One region of the Allobosea sp. 05T438 genome, then DNA from elsewhere that is predicted to be linked to it. Evidence: predicted binding sites of a transcription regulator. Region 1 holds the regulator's gene; the other holds the start of a gene.
What was found. The regulator LexA, encoded in region 1, represses DNA repair genes until DNA is damaged. The targets are predictions, from matches to a motif close to TGTTCNNNNTGTGTTCNG.
Positions count from the first base shown of each region.

Region 2: a site for LexA is predicted at 4,597-4,614, ahead of AC1DIN_RS24620 (ImuA family protein). Genes of this name have one in related genera too.

Region 1 is NZ_JBFTKQ010000005.1:140,202-148,024, forward strand. Features, by position in the region: gene AC1DIN_RS13250 (aldo/keto reductase) at 1-811, shown strand, start outside; gene AC1DIN_RS13255 (anthranilate synthase component II) at 1,019-1,636, shown strand; gene trpD (anthranilate phosphoribosyltransferase) at 1,653-2,666, shown strand; gene trpC (indole-3-glycerol phosphate synthase TrpC) at 2,674-3,486, shown strand; gene moaC (cyclic pyranopterin monophosphate synthase MoaC) at 3,483-3,983, shown strand; gene AC1DIN_RS13275 (molybdopterin molybdotransferase MoeA) at 4,048-5,259, shown strand; gene lexA (transcriptional repressor LexA) at 5,444-6,154, shown strand; gene AC1DIN_RS13285 (ComEC/Rec2 family competence protein) at 6,148-7,823, opposite strand, start outside.
Region 2 is NZ_JBFTKQ010000017.1:65,377-73,199, forward strand. Features, by position in the region: gene AC1DIN_RS24610 (error-prone DNA polymerase) at 1-2,270, opposite strand, end outside; gene AC1DIN_RS24615 (Y-family DNA polymerase) at 2,267-3,811, opposite strand; gene AC1DIN_RS24620 (ImuA family protein) at 3,717-4,583, opposite strand; gene AC1DIN_RS24625 (hypothetical protein) at 4,916-5,473, shown strand; gene AC1DIN_RS24630 (hypothetical protein) at 5,527-5,670, opposite strand; gene AC1DIN_RS24635 (hypothetical protein) at 5,618-5,842, shown strand; gene AC1DIN_RS24640 (ImuA family protein) at 6,231-6,965, opposite strand; gene AC1DIN_RS24645 (hypothetical protein) at 7,111-7,410, shown strand; gene AC1DIN_RS24650 (hypothetical protein) at 7,584-7,823, shown strand, end outside.

The sequences.
Region 1 (7,823 bases):
CAAGGGCCGCCGCGACAAGGTGCTGATCTCGACCAAGACGACGCTGCCGATGGGCGACGGCCCGAACGATGCCGGCTCCTCGCGCAGCCGCCTGATCAAGGCGACCGAGGACGCGCTGCGCCGGCTCGGCACCGACTATATCGACCTGCTGCAGTTGCATGCCTTTGACGCCGGCACGCCGGTCGAGGAGGTTCTCTCGACGCTCGATGCGCTCGTCCGGGCGGGCAAGCTTCGCTATGTCGGCGTCTCCAACTTCTCCGGCTGGCAGCTGATGAAGTCTCTGGCCGCCGCCGAGCGTCATGGCTGGCCCCGCTATGTCGCGCATCAGGTCTACTACTCGCTCGTCGGGCGCGACTACGAATGGGAGCTGATGCCGCTCGGCCTCGACCAGAGCGTCGGCGCGCTGGTCTGGAGCCCGCTCGGCTGGGGCCGCCTCACTGGCAAGATCCGGCGCGGCCAGCCTCTTCCGGCCGGGAGCCGGCTGCACGAGACAGCCGAGTTCGGCCCGCCGGTCGAGGACGAGCAGCTCTACGCCATCGTCGACGTGCTCGATGCCATCGCGCAGGAGACCGGCAAGAGCGTACCGCAGGTCGCGATCAACTGGCTGCTGCAGCGCCCGACGGTCTCCTCGGTCATCATCGGCGCCCGCAACGAGCAGCAGCTGCGGGACAATCTCGGAGCCGTCGGCTGGAACCTGACGGCCGAGCAGGTTGTGCGGCTCGATGCCGCGAGCGTCCGTACGGCGCCCTACCCGTACTTCCCCTATCGGCGGCAGGAGGGTTTCGGCCGTCTCAATCCGCCGCTGGTCTGAGCCGTTATTGCGAGGAGCAGGGCGACGAAGCAATCCAGGGGGCCGCAGGACGGACCACGTCAGCCGGATCCCCCCTGGATTGCCTTGCTTCGCTCGCAATGACGGGCTGCTCCGTGCGAGCGCGCTTCGGGAGATGACCGCCGCGCAAAACTTGACCACCCCGCCCCCGAACGTGCATGACCTGTGGCCGTATTCACGGGTCCGGCCATGCGCGTTCTGTTGATCGACAACTACGACAGCTTCACCTGGAACCTGGTCCACCTCATCGGTGGCCTGGGGGCCGAAGTCGATGTCTGGCGCAACGACGCGCTGTCGGTCGAAGAAGCGCTGGGCGGCGAGCATGATGCGATCGTGCTCTCGCCCGGCCCCTGCACGCCAAACGAGGCCGGAATCTGCCTCGATGTCGTCCGGCAAGGCGCCGCCCGCAAGCCAATTTTCGGCGTGTGCCTCGGACTGCAGGCGATGGGGCAGGCCTTCGGCGGCGACGTCGTGCGGGCGCCCGTGCCGATGCACGGCAAGGTCTCGCCGATCAGGCACAGGGCACGCGGCCTGTTCCGCGGCATCAACGGGCCGCTGCAGGCGACGCGCTATCACTCCCTCGTGGTCGATCGCGATTCCTGCCCGACTGTCTTCGACATCGAGGCCGAAACCGATGACGGCCTGATCATGGCGCTCTCGCACCGGGAGCTGCCGGTCCACGGCGTCCAGTTTCATCCGGAGAGCATCGCCTCCGAGCATGGCGCGACGATCCTGCGGAATTTCCTCGATCTCGCCCAGCGATGGCGCAGCGAGCACGAAGCCGCCGCCCTGACCCCATCAGCCTGATTTCCGCAGAGTTTCCATGGACGACTTCAAACCCTTCATCGCCAAGGTCGCGACCGGAGCGACACTCTCGCGCGAGGAGGCGCGGGACGCCTTCGACACGATCCTCTCCGGCGAGGTCACCAACGCGCAGTCCGCCGCCTTCCTGATGGCGCTGCGCGTCCGCGGCGAGACGATCGACGAGATCGCCGGCGCCGTCGGCGCGATGCGCGGCAAGATGCTGCCGGTGAAGGCGCCGGCCGAGGCGATCGACATCGTCGGCACCGGCGGCGATTCGTCCGGCTCCTACAACGTCTCGACGCTGGCTTCGATCATCACGGCAGCCTGCGGCGTGCCCGTCGCCAAGCACGGCAACCGCGCGGCTTCCTCGCGCTCCGGCGCGGCCGACGTGCTCACCGCACTCGGCGTCAAGGTCGGCCTCGATTCGGCCGGGACGGAGCGCTGCATCGCCGAGGCCGGTGTCGGCTTCATGTTCGCGCCGACGCATCACGCCTCGATGCGCCATGTCGCGCCGGTGCGTACCGAGCTCGGCACGCGCACGATCTTCAACCTGCTCGGCCCGCTCTCGAACCCGGCCGGGGTGAAGCGCCAGCTGATCGGGGCCTTCTCCGAAACCTGGCTGGAGCCGATGGTCAAGGTGCTGGCCTCGCTCGGCTCGACTCGCGTATGGGCCGTGCACGGCTCCGACGGGCTCGACGAGATCACCACGACCGGGCCGACCCGCGTCGTCTCGCTGGAGAACGGCAACGTCGAAAGCTTCACCATCAGCCCCTCCGATGTCGGCCTCGAGCCGGCCAGGCCGGAGGAGCTGCGTGGCGGCACGCCCGAGCAGAATGCGGCCGCGCTGAACGCCGTGCTCGCCGGCGAGAGGACCGGCTTCCGCGATATCGCCGCCTTCAATGCCGCGGCAGCACTGCTCGTCGCCGGCAAGGCTGCGAACCTGAAGGACGGCTTCGCCCAGGCGACGGCCGCCCTCGACTCTGGCAAGGCCAAGGCGACGCTGGGCGCCCTCATCAAAGCCTCGAACGCGTGAGGGCGGCATGACCGACATCCTCGCCAAGATCGAAGCCTACAAGCGCCAGGAGATCGCGGCCGCCAAGGCCGCCGTGCCGCTGGCCGAGATCGAACGCCGCGTCCGTGCCGCCGGCAAGCCGCGCGGATTCGCCGATGCTCTCGCCGCCAAGCTCGCGGACGGCAAGCCGGCCCTGATCGCCGAGATCAAGAAGGCGAGCCCGTCCAAGGGGCTGATCCGCGCCGATTTCGACCCGCCTTCGCTCGCCCGTGCCTATGCCGCCGGCGGCGCGGCCTGCCTCTCCGTGCTGACCGATGCGCCCTCCTTCCAGGGTCAGCCGGAATTCCTGACGCAGGCGCGCGAGGCCTCCGGCCTGCCCGCCCTGCGCAAGGATTTCCTCTACGAGCCCTATCAGGTCTACGAAGCCCGCAGCTGGGGCGCCGACTGCATCCTGATCATCATGGCTGGTGTCGACGACGACACCGCCAGGGCGCTCAACGAAACCGCGCGCGAACTCGGCATGGACGTGCTCGTCGAGGTTCATGACGACGCCGAGCTCGACCGGGCGCTCAAGCTCGAGAGCCGCCTGCTCGGCATCAACAACCGCGATCTGCGCAGCTTCCACGTCGATCTCGCGGTGACCGAGCGGCTGGCGCCGCGCGTCCCCTCCGACCGCATCGTCATCGGCGAGAGCGGCATCTTCGCCCATGCCGACATCGCCCGCCTCAACAAGGCCGGCGTCAACAGCTTCCTCGTCGGCGAGAGCCTGATGCGGCAGGCGGATGTCACGGCCGCGACGCGGTCGCTGCTGACCGGCACGGCGCAAGAGAGCGCGGCGTGAGCCGGCTCAGCCACCTCGACGCCCAGGGCCAGGCGCATATGGTCGATGTCGGCGACAAGGCCGAGACGACCCGCATCGCCGTCGCCGAAGGGAGCGTCGTGATGGCGCCCGGGACGATCGCGATCGTGCGCGACGGCAACGCCAGGAAGGGCGACGTGCTCGGCACGGCGCGCCTCGCCGGAATCATGGCCGCCAAGCGCACACATGAGCTGATCCCGCTCTGCCACCCCCTGCTGCTCAGCAAGATCGGGGTCGATCTCACGATCGACGAGGCATTGCCGGGCGTGCGCGTGCGCGCCGAAGTGAAGATGAAAGGCCAGACCGGCGTCGAGATGGAGGCGCTCACAGCCGTCTCGGTCGCCTGCCTGACCGTCTACGACATGGTCAAGGCGGTCGACAGGGCGATGCGGATCGAGAACATCCGGCTCATGCACAAATCCGGCGGCCAGTCCGGCGACTACGACGCAAAGGCTTCGCAGGAAGGAAGTCGAGCATGATGTCATCCGAAAACCGGTCCCCACTATTCGCTGCCGCGGACCTGCGGTTCGGCATCCTGCTCTGATGGCGCTCACCCCGGTCCCCGTCGCGCGCAAGGCGCTGCTCGACAGCATTCCAGGGCCGACCGGGGCCGAAACCCTGCCGCTCGCGCAATGCGCCTGGCGGGTGCTTGCCGGTGAGGTCAAGGCGCTCCGGACCCAGCCGCCCTTCGCCAATTCCGCCATGGACGGCTATGCCGTGCGCGGCGACGACATGGCGGCGGGCATCTCGCTCGCGGTGATCGGCGAATCCGCCGCTGGCCGGGCCTTCGAGGGCTCGGTCGGGCCGGGACAGGCCGTGCGCATCTTCACGGGCGCGCCAATGCCTGATGGCGCCGATACCGTCCTGATGCAGGAGGATGCCGACGGCGTCGACAGCCCGGCGATCCGCGTGCGGGTGCCGCCCGCCAAGGGCAAGTTCCTGCGCGCAGCCGGGCTGGATTTCCGCGAAGGCGACGTCCTGCTGCCCGCCGGGCGCGTGCTCGACAGCGCTGCGCTGGGCCTCGCCGCCGCGATGGGACATCCGACCTTGCCCGTCCGGCGCAAGCCGCGCGTCGCGATCCTTGCCACTGGCGACGAGTTGGTGGCTCCGGGCGAGCCGGTCGGGCGCGACCAGATCGTCGCCTCGAACTCCTTCTCGCTCGCTGCACTGGTCGAGAAGGCCGGCGGTGCCGTTCTCGATCTCGGCATCGCCCGCGACGACCACGCCGACCTCGCGGCCAAGATCGGCCAGGCGCGGGACGCCGACGCCGACGTCCTCGTCACGCTCGGCGGGGCCTCGGTCGGCGCGCATGACCTCGTGCAGGAGGCGCTGACGCGGGCCGGCATGTCGCTCGGCTTCTGGAAGATCGCGATGCGGCCGGGCAAACCCATGATGACCGGCCGACTCGGCCGCATGGTCGTGGTCGGCTTGCCCGGAAACCCGGTCTCCTCGATCGTCTGCGGCCATCTCTTTGTCCTGCCGCTGATCGAGGCTCTGCTCGGCATTGGGGAGGCCGACCGCGACCGCAGCATCCCCGCCCGCCTCGGCCGTGACATGCCGGCCAATGACGAGCGCGAGGACTATCTGCGCTCGGAGCTCGCACTGACGCCGGATGGCTGGGTGGCGACGCCCTTCGACCGGCAGGATTCCTCGATGCTCGGCACGCTGGCACGGGCGCAGGCATTGACGATCCGGCCTGCCCATGCCGCGCCGGCAAAAAAAGGCGACATCTGCCGCATCCTGCCGCTGCGCTAGATCACCGCTCATCCTGTCGGACGCGATCGTAGCGATCTGTATAGGGTTATCGCATCGGATCTGCCCGAAAAGTGGATTCCACTGTTCGCTTCGATGCCGGAGCCCGCTTGCGGAACACAAGTGGAACGCGTATGGTGTTCCTGCTTTGTTTCGAATCTAGCCTTCGAGAAGGCCGGCGGGGATCATGCTGACACGCAAGCAACACGAACTCCTGCGCTTCATTCAGGAACGCTTGCGTGAGAGCGGGGTGCCGCCCTCCTTCGACGAGATGAAGGATGCGCTCGATCTGCGCTCCAAGTCGGGCATCCACCGGCTGATCATGGCGCTAGAGGAGCGCGGCTTCATCCGTCGCCTGCCCAACCGGGCGCGTGCGCTCGAGATCATCAAGATGCCCGACGGGCTCGGCGCCCCGCAGCAGCGGCAGCGTTTCAACCCTGCGGTCGTCCAGGGCGGCCTCGGCTCGCAGCCGAATCTCACCAAGCCACGCCCTGCGTCCGATGAGGACAGCCGCTCCTCCATCGCGATCCCGGTCATGGGCCGCATCGCCGCCGGCACGCCGATCTCGGCGATCCAGAACCGTAGCCACACCGTCTCGCTGCCGCCCGACATGCTCGGCTCCGGCGAGCATTACGCGCTGGAAGTGCGTGGTGACTCGATGGTCGAAGCCGGCATCCTCGACGGCGACACCGTCATCATCCGCAAGCAGGATTCGGCCAATACCGGCGACATCGTCGTGGCGCTGATCGATGATGAGGAAGCGACGCTGAAGCGGCTGCGCAAGCGCGGCTCCTCGATCGCGCTCGAAGCCGCGAACCCTGCCTATGAGACGCGCGTGCTCGGGCCGGACCGGGTCAAGATCCAGGGCCGCCTCGTCAATCTGATGCGGCGCTACTGAAGGCGCTCGACCTCGGCTTCGCCGTCGGCGGAAGCCGGTGTCACACTCGGAGGCGCTGTCGAGGCTTGCGCAGGGCGCTGCTCACGGCGGCGGCTCCAAGGGCGGTCGGCAGCGTTCTGCTCCGAGACATGGCTGCTCCACCCCGATCCTGTTCGATAGAGCGAAGTCGCGCCGTCGCGCGATAACGCCATTCGCTCGATCAGCCGTGCCTTGCAGGTTCCGCTCCAGGGGATGGCGGTGACGACGAGGTCAGCCCGCATGCAGTCCTCGATAAGCGCCAACCTGTCGCGCGTGTAGGAAACGGTGCGCTGATCCGGCGTCCGTGCGACGCAGCCGAGCGCATCGCAGCTAATGCCGGCCCGCAGCGTCGGATCGTCCGGCGAACGGCGATCGCCATCAGCAGCGAGCCATTGCTGCAGCACGAAACGGCTCGGCTTGCCCGCAATCGCGAGGCGGCCATCCGGGCCCCGCACCGCCAGCCCCGAACCGTCGCGTTCGATCAGGATTTCCGGCCGCTCCGGCTTGCCGGCGATGGCCACGCCGAGCAGGAGCGGCAGCGCCGCCAGCCAGCGCCAGGGCGTGGTCCAGAGCGTCAGCCACAGCAGCGCCAGCACGAAGCAGGTCAGCACCGCCGGCCCGAAGGCTGCGATCATCACCGTGGAATGGTCGATGCTTGCGACCCAGTGCGCCACCTTGAGCACGACATCGGAAGCCAGCCCCATCAGCGCCCAGGCGGGCCAGTCCAGTCCGAAGGGGTAAGCCAGCACGCCGAAGACGGCCGCCGGCATGACGAAGAGCGAGACGAAGGGCAGCGCCATCGCATTGCCGAGCAGGCCGAAGGGATTGAAGGTCTGAAAATGATAGGCGCCGAAGGGCGCTGTCGCGGCCGTTGCCAGCAACGTGGTGACGACGATGCCGAGTGCCGCGGCCCAGACCGGCCCAAGCGGCCACGGCAAGCTGGGCGGCGGCTGGGAGCGCTTTCGGCTCTCCCAGCGTTCGGCAAAGGCGATCAATGCCGCGACGGCTCCGAAGGACATCTGGAAGCTCGGCCCGAGCAAGGCCTCCGGCTCGCGCAGGAGCACGATCATGGCCGCAAGCGCGAGATTGCGCATGCTCAGCGCCGCACGATCGACAAGGATCGCGCCGAGCATCACCAGCGTCATGATCAGCGAGCGCTCGGTCGCGACATCGCTGCCCGAGAAGATGCAGTAGGCGGTCGCGCCGAACATCGCTGCGGCCGCTGCGATCTTCTTGATCGGCCAGCGCAGCGCGGCGGTCTGGGAGAGCGCCAGCAGGGCGCGCACCAGCCAGAAGATCGTCCCGGCGGCGAGCACCATGTGCAGGCCGGAGATCGAAACGATGTGGTAGATGCCGGCGGCGCGCAGGTCGTTGTTCGTTGCCTCGGTGATCAGCCCGCGCTTTCCCGTAACGAGGGCGGCGGCGACCGCTCCACCCTGTCCGCCACCGCCTTCCGCGATGCGTTGGGTCAAGGCATTGCGCGCCCTGTCGATGGCGACATCGACGGCAAGACGCGTCGGCATCGGATGCGGCGATGGCACCAGGGCAATCTTGCCCGCGATGCTGCCGACTGCGCCAATGCCCCGGAAGAAGGCATCGCGACCGAAATCGTAGCCGCCGGCCCGTGCCGGCCCGGGCGGAGGCAGCAGCC
Region 2 (7,823 bases), on a different contig from region 1:
TCGCGCTCATATCCGCGCGCGACCATGCGCTCGACCATCATCGTCTCGTAATTGCAGATGGTGCCGGCATTGCGGAAGGTGGCCATCGCCTTGCGCAGGCCATTGGCTTCGATGTCGGAGAATTTGGCGGCAACCATGGCGAGGCGCATCGCCTGTTCTTGGAAGAGAGGAACGCCTTCGGTTTTCTTCAGAACTTCATAAAGCTCGTTCTCAGGATGGGGCGGCTTCGGAGACGGAAACACGACTTTCTCGATCCCGGCCCTCCGCTTCAGATAGGGGTGCACCATGTTGCCCTGGATCGGGCCGGGGCGAACGATCGCGACCTGGATGACGAGATCGTAGAATTCCCGAGGCTTCAGCCGCGGCAGCATGTTCATCTGGGCGCGACTCTCGACCTGGAAGACGCCGAGCGACTTGCCCTCGCAGAGCATGTCGTAGGTCGCCTCGTCGCCATCCTTGAGGTCGGCGAGCGCGTAATCCTTTCCCCCGTTCGCCTTGATCAGATCGAAGGCCTTGCGGATGCAGGTCAGCATGCCCAGCGCCAGCACATCGACCTTCATCAATCCGAGCTCGTCGATGTCGTCACGGTCCCATTCGATGAAGGTGCGGTCGTCCATTGCGGCGTTGCCGATCGGCACGGTCTCGTCGAGGCGTCCGCGCGATAGGACGAAGCCGCCGACATGCTGCGAGAGATGGCGCGGATAGCCGAGCAGGCGGGTGGCGAAATCGACGGCGCGGCGGATCGTCGGGTTCGTCGGATCGAGCCCGGCTTGACGGACGCGGGCATCGCCGATCTCGCTGCCCCAGCTTCCCCAATTGGTATCGGCGATGCGGGCGGTGACGTCCTCGGTCAGGCCCAGCACCTTGCCGGCCTCGCGAATGGCACTGCGTGGCCGGTAATGGATCACGGTCGCGGCGATGCCGGCGCGCTCACGGCCATAGAACTTGTAGATCCACTGGATCACCTCCTCGCGCCGCTCGTGCTCGAAATCGACGTCGATATCGGGCGGCTCCTTGCGCTCCGTGGAGATGAAGCGCTCGAACAGCACGTCGTTCTCGTCCGGATCGACCGCGGTGATGCCGAGCACGTAGCAGACGGCGGAATTCGCAGCCGAACCGCGGCCCTGGCAGAGAATGCCCCTGCTGTTAGCGAATTCGACGATCTGGCGGATAGTCAGAAAATAGCGGGCGTATTCGAGCTTCCCGATCAGATCGAGTTCCTTCGCCAGCAGCTTCTCGACCTTCTCCGACACGCCGTCGGGATAGCGGATCAGGCAGCAGCGGCGGACCAGTTCCACCAGCCAGTCCTGATCCTTCCAGCCGGGCGGGATCGGCTCGTCCGGATATTCGTATTTGAGCTGGCCGAGGTCGAACTCGATGCGAGAGAACAGGGCTTGCGTCTCGGCGATGGCCTCGGGCGCATCGCGGAAGAGGCGGGCCATCTCCTGCGGCAGCTTGAGATGGCGCTCGGCATTGGATTCGAGCAGGCGACCGGCCCGCTCGATGGTGGTGCCCTCGCGGATGCAGGTCAGCACGTCCTGCAGGTCGCGCTGCCCGATGGAATCGTAGAGCGCATCATTGGTCGCGATCAGCGGCGTGCGAGTCGCTGCCGCGATCACCTTCAGGCGCGCAAGGCGGCGACGGTCGTCGCCGCGCCGGTGCATGCTGGCGGCGAGCCAGACAGCACCGGGCGCAGCATCGTCCAGCTTGGCGAGCAATGCGGACAGGCCATCGAGGCTGCGCGCAGGCATCAGGATCAGCAGCAGGTCGCGGGCATCGTTCAGGAGGTCGTCGAGAACGAGATGGCACTCGCCCTTCTTCACGCCGTCCTTCAGGTTGCCATGGCTGAGCAAACGGCAAAGGCGGCCCCAGCCGACGCGATTGGCGGGATAGACGACGATGTCGGGCGTGCCGTCGGCGAAGACGAGACGGGTGCCGGTCGCGAGCTTGAAGCCATCGGCCTTCGCTTTCATCTCCTCGGGCGTGAAGGGCAGAGCGGCGAATTCGGGGTTCTCGGCCCAAAAATACTCCCCTGGGCTGCCGCCTTCCCTGACCTTGTCGGGCGCCGGCAGACCGTACTCGCGCACTTGCTTCAGTGCCGCCCAGGCGCGCACGACGCCGGCCACCGTGTTGCGGTCGGCGATGCCGATGCCGGAATAGCCGAGCAGCAGCGCCGTCAGCACCATATGCGGCCCCGGGGAGGCTCCGCGCAGGAAGGAAAAATGCGTGGCGGCAACAGGTTCGGCGAAGGCATTCGCAATCTGATTCATGCGAAGAGCCCGTGCAGGAACCAGCGCGGCGGGGCGCTGTCGGCCTCGTAGAAACCGATGCGGTAGAGCCAGAAGCGGCGCCCTTGCGCATCCTCGACGCGGTAATAGTCGCGCATCGGTTCGTCGCTGCCGTCGCGCCACCATTCGGGCGCGATGCGCTCGGGGCCTTCGGCGCGGGCGACGTCATGAGTGAGGCGGCGCCAGCGGAAGCGGATCGGCGGTCCGTCCGGCACCTCCGCGATGGCCTCGACCGGATGGGGCGGCTCGAAAAGCTGGAGCGGGCGGGCCGGCGGTTCCTGCGGCTCGGGGGCGGACCAAGCCGCCTCAGGTAATGGTGCAGCAGCCGAGAGCGCTTTCGCGGCCCTGACGGGGTGATGCGTATCCTGCGCCGCGAAGCGCAGCACTCGGTCGCGGCCGAAGCGGGTGACGAGCCGGTCGACGAGATCGGCCACCGCTTCCTCCTCGATGGCGCGGCCGTCGAGGCTGTGCTGGGGCGTGTTCAGCGGTTCGCAAACGGGCACGGCGAGTTTGATCGCATCGAAGCCGAAACCGGGATCGAGCGGATCGGCCAGCGTCTCGATACGCTCGCGATAGAGCCGGAGCAGCGCCTTGGCATCGCGCGAGGGCCGCCCGGTCTCGATGGCGAGACGGCGGACAGCGCCGTCGCTGCGGAAGAAGCCGATCTCGAAGAGGCGCCCGCCTTCGCCGCGCGCCTCCAGCACACGAGCCGCCTCCCCGATCAGGCGGATGACCACCGCCTCGAGGCTCGCAGTATCGGCGAAAGGCTCGGCGAAATGGCGCTCGACCACGCAGTCCGGCGGCTGGCGCAGGGGTGTGATGCGCCGGTCCTCGCGGCCGAGGATGCGCCTGAGCTTCGTCGCCAACGCCTCGCCGAAGCGGGAGGACAAGGTTTCAGAGGGGCGCTCCGCGAGATCGGCCAGGCTCTTCAAGCCGGCGCGGGAGAGCGCAATCACGGTCTCTGCTTCGGCCTCCAGAGCCGCGACCGGTAGCGGGCGAAGCGCCGCTTCGTCCCGCCCCGGCGGGATAATGCCGCCCCGTGCGAAGCGGGCGCAGGCGCGGGCGGCGTCGGGCGTGCCTGCGATGGCGGCTTTCAGGCTCAAGCCCATCCGGTCCATCACCCGCCGCACAAGGCCGACCATCCCCTCCTCGCCGCCGAAGAGATGGGCACAGCCGGTGATGTCGAGCATGAGGCCATGCGGCTCGTCGCGCGCGACCAGCGGGGTGAAACGGTCGCAGAAGGCAGCGAGCGCCTCGATGAATGCGCTGTCGACCTGCGGCTGCGCCTCCAGCGCGACGAGATCGGGGATGCGGGCGCGGGCATCGGCCAGCGTCATATCTCGCGTCAGGCCGAGATCTACGGCGCGCTTGTCGCAATCGACCAGGCGCAGCGCGTTGCGCTGCGCCTCGACCAGGACATACGGCTTCTCAGCCGGCGCGCCGAAGGCCGGAATCGCGCCCATCCGCCGCAACCTGTCCGTCGCCAGGAAGGGGAACCAGAGGGCGAGATAGCGGCGCGGCATGGTCTGTCCGGGAAGCCAGTCTGTCGGATCGCTCGAAAAGGCTGCGTTCCGCGAAAGATCGTCGGTCACGGTCCCACTCCACACGCCACTCACGTTCCGCCGCGCCGCCGCGCTGGCGCAGCAATCTCACCGCAAAAGCCGGGGCACCCGGGGCATTGGCCTCCAGCGCCCGCGATGCGAGCGCCCTCACCTGCCAGCGCGTGCGCGCCGCGCTCGGCACCTCGGCCGCCGCCACGCGCAACAGCAGAACCGGCACGCCCGAGCCCTCCGCCGCCAGGGCGAGGCGGCGGCTCGCCGTCAGATCGAAGGAGCGCGGCTCGCCCCAGGGTTCGATCAGCACGGCACCGAGCGCGGGGCAGCGCGCCGCTTCGGCGCCAGCCCGCAGCGCGCTTTCGCCGTCGCGCGCCCGCACCAGCAGGAGGCGTGCCGGATCAAGGCCAAGCTCGTTGAGCCCCGGCGCATGCAGCCGGCCGGCTTCGGCGTCGACGAAATCCTGCCGCGCCCAGAGGATGGGGCGCTCGGCGGCCTTCTCCTCCACCTGCCCCGCCCGCAGCGCGAGGCCGAGCGCGAAACCGGTCGCGGCGGCGAGATCGGCAACCTCAGCGGCGTAGACCTCGTGCAGCGCCGCCCGCGCGAGCCCGCCATTCAGGGCCTCGTCCAGCGAAGCCACGCCCAGACCGATCCGCCCCTGCGAAGCCGGGCCGGCGCGCAGGGCCGCCTCGGCAAGACTACGGCGCAGATCGGACAGGGTCGGGGCGGTGGTTACGGTCATGGGACGATGCAATTGTTCTCTCTTTGTTCTTTTATAGATCTCTCCCCGTCGGAAGGCGAGTCGAGTCTCGCCGCCCTCCGTCTCGCCCCTGTGTGCCAACACACGAAGTTTGTCGGCACGAGCGGGTAGTGTGTCGGCATTGGTAGCCAAAGTGTGTCGGCAGCCGCTGCTCCACTTGATCTGAGCCCTTTCATCAGGTGAGTGAGAACGGGGTAGCGCGCACAACCCGGCCCAGCGCCCGCGTCGTTGACCTGACCGCGACATCGCTCGACGCCCAAGCTTTCTACACAGGTGCATATCTAACCGACCTGGAGCGAGCCGTGCGCGTTCGCTTGGCCAGCCAGATCGCAACCTCTCGGGCGGACGCTGAGCGTAGGACAGCCGAGCAAAAGGCCAATGAGGAGAGGGAACGCGCCGACCGCCAGGCCAGGCTGGAGAAGGAAAGAGCCGAACGGGAGGCCGCTGCGGCGCATGCCGAGGCGCAGCGGATAGAGGCCGAGACCCGTGCCAAGGCTGCTCGGGCCGAAAGGACCGAGCTCCTGGAGAAGACCCGAGACCTTATTCGGACGAAAACACTCGCCTGCATCGGCAAGGAAGGGGCGACGATGCTCTTAACCGACGAGAAGGCGGAAGTTGTCGCGAAGGCGGCCATGATCTTCTGCCAAAACGACATCGACGCGCTCGTGAAGGTCACCACCGAGCTGGTGGAAAACGAGTCCGGTGGGCCGTCAGATCGCTCATTGGTTCGGAAGATCGCGGAGGATCGTGTCCGGGAGGTCGTCACCGCTTATGTCATCCGGTCACGCGGCGATCTGATCGGGAAGAACCTGAAGGAGCAGCAGACGCCTTCGAAGCCAGCCGAGAGTTCCAGAAATTCCCCCACCCTCTAGCTCGGCGACCGCGGCTGCCTGTGCAGGCCGGTGGAAAGGACGCTTCATGGGATTCAGGTTTCGGCGTTCCGTTCGTCTCTTTCCCGGCGCAGGGTGAACTTCAGCCTCAGCGGTGTGAGCGTGAGCGCCGGCGTGCCGGGAGCGATGATCAACATCGGCCCGCGCGGCAGCCGTCTGACCATGGGCCTGCCCGGCACTGGCATTTCCTACACTCGCAATCTGAGTTCGCCTCGCCCCGTAAGACGAGCGTCGACCCCAGCTGAGGTCTATCTGGAGCCACCGGTTCCACCCGAGCCGATGCACCCGGACCAGAGCCGCAGCCAGGGCCCTTGGTCGGGGAGATCAAGAGCGCCGAGGTGGCGAGCCTGACCAGCCCGGACCTCGGGGGCCTAAAGCAGTTGATCAACGATGCGGCGCACCAGAAGGTCTTGCTCCAGTCGGATCTTAACGAAGCGGTCGCAGATCGGCGTCGCGCCTGGCGGAAACTGCGACGTCGCGAACAGTTGCCACTTCGCGTTGTGATGAAGTCGTCCATCCCGACCGCGCGCGTTGCTTTCGAGGAAGCGGAAGAGGAGGCCTTGAAGGTCGCGGCAGCGATCATCGCGACAGAGATCAAGGTGGAGATCGATCTCAACGATCAGACATGGGCGGCGTGGGCTGAAGTGACGAAGACGTTCGATCGGCTCTCCCAGGCCGCGAAATTCTGGGATGTCACATCATCCGTCGCTGTTGACCGCTTCCGCACCCGGTCCGCCGCTCACGAGCCATCCGCCGGAACCGATCGATCGACCAGTTCGGGAGGAAGACCGAGACGACCCGTGTCATCGCATGCCTCCAATTCGAAATCCGCCCTCTCGCCCGCCCTGGCCCTGATCAGTTCAACAAGCCAGCGCGGTCGTCCCATTCCAGGCACCGGCAACACTGTCGATGGCAGAACCGAGACGCGCCATCGGGTCATCGCCGCCGTGGGCTGACCGAAATCGGAGGCATCGACCTCTCGTCGCCATCGTCGCAGCGCGATGCCGATAGCACCTGTCCCCTCCGCAGCCAGCTGAAGGCGACGCGATGCCGTCATGGACAAGCGGGCTACCTCGCCGACGACGGAGCCCAGCCCGCCATGGCGCAGGCCCTCTTCCATGCAGGCGAGCACCGTCTTGTCATCTCCTGCCTCGACATAGATCACGCGGTCAGGGATCAGCCCCGCCTGCGCCATCGCCGGCGCGAAAAGATCGGCTCGGGTGAGACACCAGAGCACCTTGCCACGACTCCTGGCGGCAACTCCGGCGCTAAACAAAGCCGCTGCCGCACCATCAATCGCCCCATTTCCGCCGCCGGCGACTTCATGGAGTGCCCCCAGCGTTAGGCCTCCACCAGGCAAGCGCGAATCAAGCGTCGCGATTCCGAACGGCAGCACAGTCCGACCGCGGACCCCTCGGCCCTCGATCCGCTCGATCTGGTCGCGAAGCGACTGGAATACTGGCTGTGGCCGCAACGGGCTTTACCTGCTAGAACGACACCTTATGTTCCTCTTATGTTCTCAGCGAGAGGCCGAGAGTCAAGCTCGGTGTTTGGCGGGAACACAGCGACACGACGGGAGGTTGCCGAGGCACACCCTCTTCCTCCAAGCAGGAGTACTGATGATCTCCGATGATCCAACCGAAATCGTTGAGCAGTCCTACGAGGTCGTCGCTTGGCGAGGGCTGGCACTGGCACTTCTAGCGCAGATCCTGGTTCCAGCGCCGGAGAATGAAGGGGAATGCTCCCAGTTCCTTCACACCGTCTTGGCAGATATTCTCGATCAGACGGTCAACAGCGAGGCAATGCCTGCCGAACTCGATCGAGGCGCCTTGCGGGCCGAACTGGAAGGCGTGAACGAGCGCCTCCGGCAGGAGTTCGCTGAAGCGCAACTCGATCGCCAAAAGCTCCGAAAAGAGTAGCTGAAGTCGGGAGCCAACTGATCGCCAACAGAGTATCGACGACCTTCAGGACGCCCACGCCCCAGCGAGCAACCTATGTGCAAGCTCTACCCCCACCAAGAACGTAGAAGTTAGGAACACGCGATCGATCCGTGCGATTAATCCCGGGCCCGCAATCCTGAGCAGAGCATCATGTGAAGCGCACCTCAACGCAGCTCGCCGAATGGCCTCTCCCATCTACAATTACACTTGGATCGCCGGTCCGCGCCAAGGGAATCGAGCGGGAAATCAGGCGGCGACTTCCTTGGTCGACGCGGAAGCACCTCACGGTCGAAACCGGCAAAGCGATCCTTCACATGCCGGACGCCGAAGCTGCTGAGTTTGACGCTCTATCTGCGATCGTAGCGGATATGTTGGCCGATATTGCCGAGTTG